DNA from 2 places in the Nonomuraea sp. NPDC049400 genome. Region 1 is predicted to be linked to the other one. Evidence: riboswitches for the same ligand, from Rfam matches in the RefSeq annotation. Region 1 holds a riboswitch; the other holds the start of a gene.

Region 1 (4,409 bases):
AATGAGGAGGGTGAACGACCAAATGAGCAGGGAGTGAATCAAGTGCAGCGTTTGCAGGATCGGGTCGCCGTCATCACGGGCGCGGGCAGCGGCATCGGGCTGGCCACCGCGCGCAGGTTCGCCGAGGAGGGCGCCAAGGTCGTCTGCGTGGACGTCGACGAGGAGGCGGGCGTCAAGGCGGCGAACGAGGTCGGCGGCCTGTTCGTCAAGGCCGACGTGACCAGCGAGGACGACGTCGTCAGGATGTTCAGGACGGCCCACGACACCTACGGCAGCGTGGACATCGCCTTCAACAACGCGGGCATCTCGCCCCCTGATGACGACTCCATCCTGGAGACCGGCATCGACGCCTGGCGCCGGGTCCAGGAGGTCAACCTGACCAGCGTCTACCTCTGCTGCAAGCACGTCATCCCGTACATGCGGCGCCAGGGCAAGGGGTCGATCATCAACACCGCGTCCTTCGTGGCCGTCATGGGCTCGGCGACCTCGCAGATCTCGTACACGGCGTCCAAGGGCGGGGTGCTCGCGATGACGCGCGAGCTGGGCGTGCAGTTCGCCAGGGAGGGCATCAGGGTGAACGCGCTGTGCCCGGGACCGGTGAACACGCCGCTGCTGCAGGAGTTGTTCGCCAAGGACCCTGAGCGGGCGCAGCGGCGGCTGGTGCACGTTCCCCTGGGGCGCTTCGCCGAGGCGTCGGAGATCGCGGCGGCGGTGGCGTTCCTGGCCAGTGACGACGCGTCGTTCATCACGGGTAGTGAGTTCCTGGTGGACGGCGGCATCTCCGGCGCCTACGTCACGCCGCTCTAGCCCTGGGGGATCATCGTGCAGCGTCCCGTCATCGGCATCACGTCGTACGTCGAGCCGGCGAACTTCACGGTCTGGGCGGACATGACCGTGGCGCTCCTGCCGTACATGTACGTGGAGCAGGTCGTACGCGCCGGCGGGCAGCCGGTCGTGCTGCCGCCCGCCGGCGAGCCCGCGCCGGTCCTGGAGCGCCTGGACGGGCTCATCCTGGCCGGTGGCGGGGACATCGACCCGGCGAGGTACGGCGAGTCGCCCGGGGAGCACACCGGCTATATCCGGAAATTTCGTGATGAGTCGGAGTTCGCCGTGATTGCGGCGGCCCTCGACGCGGGCCTGCCGTACCTGGGCATCTGCCGCGGACTCCAGGTGCTCAACGTCGCCCTTGGGGGCAGCCTCCATCAGCACCTCCCCGACGTGGTCGGGCACGCGGGCCACTCCCCCGCCCCCGGTCGCTTCGGTCCCATGCCCGTCACCGCCGTGCCCGGCACCCGCGTGGCCAAGGCGCTGGGCGCCGACCCCGTGACGGTCCCCCACTACCACCACCAGGCCATCGACCGCCTCGCGCCCGGCCTCACGGTCAGCGCCACCGCCGGCGACGGCACGATCGAGGCGGTCGAACTGGACTCGGCGCCCTTCGCCGTGGCCGTGCAGTGGCACCCGGAGGCCGCCGAGGACTGCGCGCTCTTCGAGGCCCTCATCGCCGCCTGCTGACCGCAGGCCCCATGGCGACTGTGCGGAAAGCCGCCATTCGCTTGAGCAGTCCATCAGGGCCTGAACGCGACAACACCCCCATCCCAGCACTAGGCTGACGGACATCACCGGCAAAACCGCGCGGGAGAGCACCCTGACAGCCGGTCAGGGTCCCTGAAGGAGCAAGCCCTCCCCGCAAACCTCTCAAGGCAAAGGACCGCGCGGGCGAGGTGACCTCTGGAAAGCAGGCCTTCAGGGCCTCGCCGAAGGTGAAAGTCCGGCAAAACTCGGGCGAAGCTCTCAGGCATCGATGACAGAGGGGGAGGATGCTGGCATCCGATCCTGTCCAGAGGTGCGACAAATGTCCCGACCAACACCGCTACGTGACGTTCACCAGAGCCTCGGCGCCACGCTCACCGACTTCGCGGGGTGGCTCATGCCGCTCCGGTACGGGAGCGAGTCCGCGGAGCACAACGCCGTTCGGCAGGCGGCCGGGCTGTTCGACCTGTCGCACATGGGCGAGATCTTCCTGACCGGGCCGCAGGCGGGCGAGGCCCTCGACTACGCCCTGGTCGGCCACCTGTCGGCGCTGACGCCCGGGCGGGCCAGGTACACCATGATCGTCAATGAGCGCGGCGGAGTGCTCGACGACCTCATCGTCTACCGGCTGGGGGACGAAGAGTTCATGGTCGTAGCAAACGCCTCGAACTATGAAAAAGTCGGAAATGAGCTGGTAGAGCGCACGAAGGCGTACGACGTGGTGGTCGAGGATCGCTCGGACCAGTACGCGCTGATCGCCGTACAGGGGCCTCGATCCCAGGAGATCCTCGCCACGCTCACCGACGCCGACCTCGACGGTCTCAGGTACTACGCGGGTCTGCCCGGGCTGGTGGACGGGCGGCAGGCGCTCATCGCCCGCACCGGCTACACCGGCGAGGACGGGTTCGAGCTGTTCGTCGCCAACCAGGACGCGGTGCCGCTCTGGCACGCACTCATGGCGGCGGGCGAGCCGTACGGACTCAAGCCCGCCGGCCTGTCCAGCCGCGACACGCTCCGGCTCGAGGCCGGCATGCCGTTGTACGGCAACGAACTCAGCGCCGAACTGACCCCGTTCGACGCGGGGCTGGGCAGAGTGGTGAAATTCGACAAGCCGGGCGACTTCGTCGGCAGGTCGGCGCTCGAGGCGGTCAAGGACGACACGCCGCGACGCCGTCTCGTCGGCCTGGTCGCGCGGGGACGCCGGGTGCCGCGCCACGGCTACCCGGTCACCAAGGACGGCGCCGTCGTCGGCGAGGTCACCAGCGGTGCGCCCTCCCAGACCCTGGGCAGGCCCATCGCGATGGCCTACGTCGACACCGGCGTCGAATCAGGCCTGGCCGTGGACATCCGGGGCAGCCAAGAACCTATGGACCTGGTAGAGCTGCCCTTTTACAGGAGGAACAAGTGAGCAACATCCCTGACGACCTGAGCTACACCAAGGAGCACGAGTGGGTGGCGGGCCTCGACGACGGCCTCACCGTGACCGTCGGCGTCACGGCCTTCGCCGCCGAATCCCTTGGTGACGTCGTCTTCGTGCAGCTCCCCGAGGTCGGCTCGACCGTCGAGGCGGGCGACTCCGTGGGCGAGGTGGAGTCCACCAAGTCGGTGAACGAGATCTACACCCCCGTCGGCGGTGAGATCGTCGAGGTGAACCAGGTCGTCGTGGACGACCCGAGCCTGGTCAACAGCGACCCGTACGGCGACGGCTGGATGTTCCGGGTGCGCGTCGAAGGCGAGCCCGAAGAAGTGCTCTCCGCCGAGGAGTACAAAGCGCTCACCTCGGGCGAATCCTGACCCGTTTTCCCGGGGCCCCTTGCCGGGGCCCCGGCCCTGCATGAAAGGCGCCATCAATGGCGATCAGCGTCTTCGACCTCTTCAAGATCGGCATCGGCCCGTCGAGCTCCCACACGGGAGGCCCGATGGCGGCCGCGCACAAGTTCGCCCGCGGTCTGCACGACGACGGCCTGCTCCCGCAGGTCGCGCGGGTGGAAGCCATCCTGTACGGCTCGCTCGGCCTGACCGGCAAGGGCCACGGCAGCGACAAGGCGGTCCTGCTCGGCCTCTCCGGCGAGAAGCCCGAGCTGGTGGACGTCGACTCCATCGACGGCCGGCTGGCCCAGATGCGCGAGTCGGGCACGGTCAAGCTGTACGGAACGCACGAGATCCCCTTCGTCGTGGGCGAGCACCTCGTCTTCGAACGCAAGATCTCGCTGCCTGAGCACCCGAACGGCATGCGCTTCACCGCGTACACGGCCGACGGCGAGCAACTGAGGGAGAAGGTCTACTTCTCGGTCGGCGGCGGGTTCGTCGTGGACGAGAAGGCCACCGGCGCCGACCGCATCAAGCCGGACGACACCGTCCTGCCCTACCCCTTCACCACCGGGGAGGAGCTGCTCAAGCACTGCTCCAACACCGGCCTGTCCATCTCGGCCCTCATGCTCGAGAACGAGAAGGCGTTCGGCCGCACCGAGGAGGAGATCCGCGCGGGCCTGCTGCGGCTCTGGCAGGTCATGTCGGAGTGCGTGCGCCGCGGCATCGCCAAGGAGGGCGTCCTGCCCGGCGGCCTCAAGGTCAAGCGCCGCGCCAACCAGCTCCACCGCCGCCTGCAGTCCGAGCCGGCCGAGAAGGACCCGCTGCAGGCCATGGACTGGGTGACGCTCTTCGCGCTGGCGGTCAACGAGGAGAACGCCGCAGGAGGCCGCATCGTCACCGCCCCCACCAACGGCGCCGCCGGCATCATCCCGGCCGTCCTGACCTACTACACCCGCTTCGTGCCGCACGCGGACGATGAGGGCGTGGTGCGCTTCCTGCTGACGGCGGGCGCCATCGGCGTGCTGTTCAAGGAGAACGCCTCGATCTCGGGCGCCGAGGTGGGC
Region 2 (4,409 bases), on a different contig from region 1:
CTGCGCTTCATCCTGACCGAACAGCGCGACCACTACCTGCCGCTGCGGGTGATCAAGGACAGGATGGCGGAGAGCTTCGGCCGCCCGCGCGCCGTTCAGGAAAAGCAGGAGGTCCGGCTCAGCCGGGCCGAGCTGCTCGAGGCGGCGGAGATCGACGAGGAGACGCTCACCGAGCTGGAGGACTACGGGCTGCTCGCCCCGGTGGCCAGGCGCTACGACGAGGAGGCGCTCAACGTGGCCCGCAGCGTCGGCGCCCTGGCCCGCTTCGGTCTGCGCGCCCGCCACCTGCGCGCGGTCAAGGCGGCCGCCGAGCGCGAGTGCGGCCTGGTCGAGCAGACCGTCGCACCCATACTCAAACGGCGGGCTCCCGGCGCCATCGGGGAGGCCGATGAGGTCGCGAGGGAGCTTTCCACACTGTTGCTCGATTTGCACGCATCCCTTGTGCGGTCGGGGATCCGGTCTGTCCTGGGGCACTGAGACCCTGTCGAGCTGGGAGGCTGAGGCGCGTTCCATGCCCGCCGGGTGTTACGTTGAATTGCAGTAGCCAGTCAGCAGAAGCGACGAGCCAAATAACTGTGCCGGGTGACCGGTCAGGAATACGGAGCAGCCCGTGTTGCAGATGGAGGTCGTGGGCGTTCGAGTAGAAATGCCCACAAATCAGCCGATCGTCTTGCTCAAGGAGGCACACGGGGAGCGGTTCCTTCCTATATGGATTGGCATGACCGAGGCGACCGCCATCGCCCTGGCCCAAGCGGAGGAGCCCCCGCCGCGGCCGCTCACCCACGACCTCTTCCGAGACGTGCTGAGCGCTCTGGGCGTAGGCCTGCGAGCGGTCAACATCGTCGCCCTGCGCGACGGCATCTTCTTCGCCGACCTGGTGTTCTCCAACGGCGTGGAGGTGAGCGCGCGTCCGTCCGACTCGATCGCGCTCGCCCTGCGCACGGGAGCGCGCATCTTCGCCAGCGAGGAGGTCGTCCAGGAGGCCGGGGTGATCATCCCGGACGACCAGGAGGACGAGGTGGAGAAGTTCAGGGAGTTCCTTGACACGATCACTCCCGAGGACTTCGGCAGGGCGGGGTAGGTATTTCGGTGCATTTACGCTTCACGACGCGCCGAGCCGGATCGTTGACTGAGCATGGTCGCGGTCCTACGGTGCAAGTGAAACCCGTGGCCGCCCTTTACGAACCCCCAGATCAGGCCACGGGATGAGAGAAAGCCGGAGGTCCGCGTGGCGGTCAGCAGCGGCGAGGGAAAGACGGCCGGCCAGGAAGATCCGGTACGGCGCGAGAGCGCGCGGCAGCGTGCCGGGGAGCAGGGTCTGCTCTTCGACGAGCAGCCGGCGACGCTGCCGGCCGACATCGGATACCGCGGGCCGACGGCCTGCGCGGCGGCCGGCATCACCTACAGGCAGCTCGACTACTGGGCACGCACAGGCCTCGTGGAGCCCACGATAAGAGCCGCGCAGGGCTCGGGCTCCCAGCGGCTCTACAGCTTCCGCGACATCCTGGTGCTCAAGGTCGTCAAGCGGCTCCTCGACACCGGGGTGTCGCTGCAGCAGATCCGCACGGCCGTGCAGCATCTGCGTGACCGCGGGGTGGCCGATCTCGCGCAGATCACGCTCATGAGCGACGGCGTCAGCGTCTACGAGTGCACCTCGGCCGACGAGGTGATCGACCTGCTCCAGGGCGGTCAGGGCGTGTTCGGCATCGCGCTCGGCCGGGTCTGGCGGGAGGTCGAGGGATCCCTCGCGGAGCTGCCGGGGGAACGAGCGGCGGTCGAGGACACCGTCCCGGCCGACCACCCCGCTGACGAGCTCGCCCGGCGCCGCCGCGCGCGACGCACAGGTTGAGCGCGAACCCCCGCTGCCTGAGTGGGCCCCGTAACGGGGCCCCTACGCGCGGGCCGACTAAACGTGCCCTGTCGTGGAAATTCGCCCGTAACGGATAGGGTTGTAATCTAGGACAGCAAGGCTGACGACCCCGTGCGGGAGAGTCTCTGGGGCCCGAGGGCCCCGGGGCGCCGAAGGAGCAACCCTCCCCGGAATCTCTCAGGCACCCCGTACCGCTCGGGCGAGGCAACTCTGGAAAGCAGGCGCACCCGCCAGGCGCGTCTCACCGACGGTGCAAGCCCCGTTCGCGGGGTGAAGCTCTCAGGTCGCGGTCCCGCCGCGCTGACAGAGGGGGAGATCCGGCACTCGCCCGCGCCCTGGCGCCGGTCTCCAAAGCCTCGGGAGGCACTTTCCATGACCGACCTGTCAGCTCCGCCGTTCTCATCCAGGCACATCGGCCCGTCGGAGTCCGAGCAGCAGCGCATGCTCGAGGCCGTGGGCTTCGAGTCCGTGGCGGACCTGGTGGCCGTGGCCGTTCCCGAGGCCATCAGGGCCAAGGACCGGCTCAAGCTGCCCGCCGCCATCGGTGAGGCCGAGGCCATCGCCGAGCTGCGCGCCCTGGCCGGGCGCAACCGCGTGCTCACCTCGATGATCGGCCTGGGCTACTACGACACGGTCACGCCCGCCGTCATCCGCCGCAGCCTGCTGGAGAACCCGGGCTGGTACACCGCCTACACCCCGTACCAGCCGGAGATCTCGCAGGGCCGCCTCGAGGCGCTGCTGAACTTCCAGACCGTCGTCTCCGACCTGACGGGCCTGCCCGTCGCGGGCGCCTCCCTCCTCGACGAGGGCACGGCCGCCGCCGAGGCGATGACCCTGGCCCGCCGCGCCGGCAAGTCCAAGAGCAACGTCTTCGTGGTGGACGCCGACGCGCTGCCGCAGACCAAGTCCGTGCTCGCCACCCGGGCCGAGCCCCTCGGCATCGAGCTGGTGGAGCACACCCTCGACGGCGAGCTGCCCGAGTGCTTCGGCGTGCTGGTGCAGTACCCGGGCGCGTCGGGCCGGCTGCGTGACTTCCGCGCCGTGGCCGCCGCCGCGCACGAGGCGGGCGCGCTCGTCGTGGCCGCCGCCGACCTGCTGGCCCTGACGATCGTGGCCGCGCCCGGCGAGCTGGGCGCCGACATCGCGATCGGGTCGTCGCAGCGGTTCGGGGTGCCGTTCGGGTTCGGCGGGCCGCACGCCGCGTACATGTCCGTACGCGAGGGCCTGCAGCGCCAGCTTCCCGGCCGCCTGGTGGGCGTGTCGGTGGACACCGACGGCGACCCCGCGTACCGGCTGGCCCTGCAGACCCGTGAGCAGCACATCCGCCGCGAGAAGGCCACCAGCAACATCTGCACCGCGCAGGTCCTGCTCGCCGTCATCGCGAGCATGTACGCCGTCTACCACGGCCCCGAGGGGCTGCGCGGGATCGCCCGGCGGGTGCACCGGCACGCCGTGGCCCTGGCCGGCGGGCTGCGCGAGGCGGGGCTGGAGGTCGTGCACCCCGAGTTCTTCGACACCGTGCTCGTGCGCGTGCCCGGCAGGGCCGCCGCCGTGGTCGCCGCAGCCGCCGAGCGGGGCGTCAACCTCTGGCGGGCCGACGACGACCACGTGTCCATCTCCTGCGACGAGAAGACCGGGGCCGCCGAGCTGGCCAAGGTGTGGGCCGCGTTCGGGATCGAGCGCACCGACGCGGAGCTGGACGCCGACGCGCTGCCCGCCTCGCTGCTGCGCGAGTCGGCCTACCTGACCCACCCGGTCTTCCACAGCCACCGCTCCGAGACCGCGATGCTGCGCTACCTGCGCAAGCTGCAGGACAAGGACATCGCGCTCGACCGCTCGATGATCCCGCTCGGCTCCTGCACGATGAAGCTGAACGCGACCACCGAGATGGAGCCGGTCACCTGGCCCGAGTTCGCCGCGATCCACCCGTACGCGCCCGACGACCAGGCTGAGGGCTACCGGGAGCTGATCGGCACGCTGGAGGGCTGGCTGGCCGAGGTGACCGGCTACGACGCCGTCTCCATCCAGCCGAACGCCGGCTCGCAGGGCGAGTTCGCCGGGCTGCTGGCCATCCGCGCCTACCACCGCGCCAATGGCGAGGACGGGCGCGACGTCTGCCTCATCCCCTCCTCCGCCCACGGCACCAACGCGGCCAGCGCGATCATGGCGGGCATGCGGGTCGTGGTCGTGGCCTGCGACTCCGACGGCAACGTCGACCTGGCCGATCTCGACGCCAAGATCGAGAAGCACCGCGACCAGCTGGCCGCGATCATGGTGACGTACCCCTCGACGCACGGCGTGTACGAGGAGACGATCATCGAGGTCTGCGCCAAGGTGCACGACGCCGGCGGCCAGGTCTACGTGGACGGCGCCAACCTGAACGCGCTCGTCGGGCTGGCCAAGCCGGGCGAGTTCGGGGCGGACGTGTCCCACCTCAACCTGCACAAGACGTTCTGCATCCCGCACGGGGGCGGCGGTCCCGGCGTCGGGCCCGTCGCGGTGCGCGGCCACCTGGCGCCCTACCTGCCCGGCCACCCGC

The links. A riboswitch is a leader RNA that binds a small molecule or an ion and turns the genes downstream of it on or off. The one in region 1 is predicted to bind glycine.
Region 2: another riboswitch for glycine. It lies ahead of gcvP (aminomethyl-transferring glycine dehydrogenase); the one in region 1 lies ahead of gcvT (glycine cleavage system aminomethyltransferase GcvT).

Annotation. Positions count from the first base shown of each region.
Region 1 is NZ_JBITMP010000039.1:67,744-72,152, reverse strand. It holds gene ACIBVN_RS42595 (3-oxoacyl-ACP reductase) at 43-807, shown strand; gene ACIBVN_RS42590 (gamma-glutamyl-gamma-aminobutyrate hydrolase family protein) at 823-1,515, shown strand; glycine riboswitch at 1,627-1,724, shown strand; gene gcvT (glycine cleavage system aminomethyltransferase GcvT) at 1,856-2,941, shown strand; gene gcvH (glycine cleavage system protein GcvH) at 2,938-3,327, shown strand; gene ACIBVN_RS42575 (L-serine ammonia-lyase) at 3,384-4,409, shown strand, end outside.
Region 2 is NZ_JBITMP010000032.1:107,596-112,004, forward strand. It holds gene ACIBVN_RS38650 (MerR family transcriptional regulator) at 1-477, shown strand, start outside; gene ACIBVN_RS38655 (bifunctional nuclease family protein) at 611-1,081, shown strand; gene ACIBVN_RS38660 (MerR family transcriptional regulator) at 1,229-1,849, shown strand; glycine riboswitch at 1,975-2,074, shown strand; gene gcvP (aminomethyl-transferring glycine dehydrogenase) at 2,243-4,409, shown strand, end outside.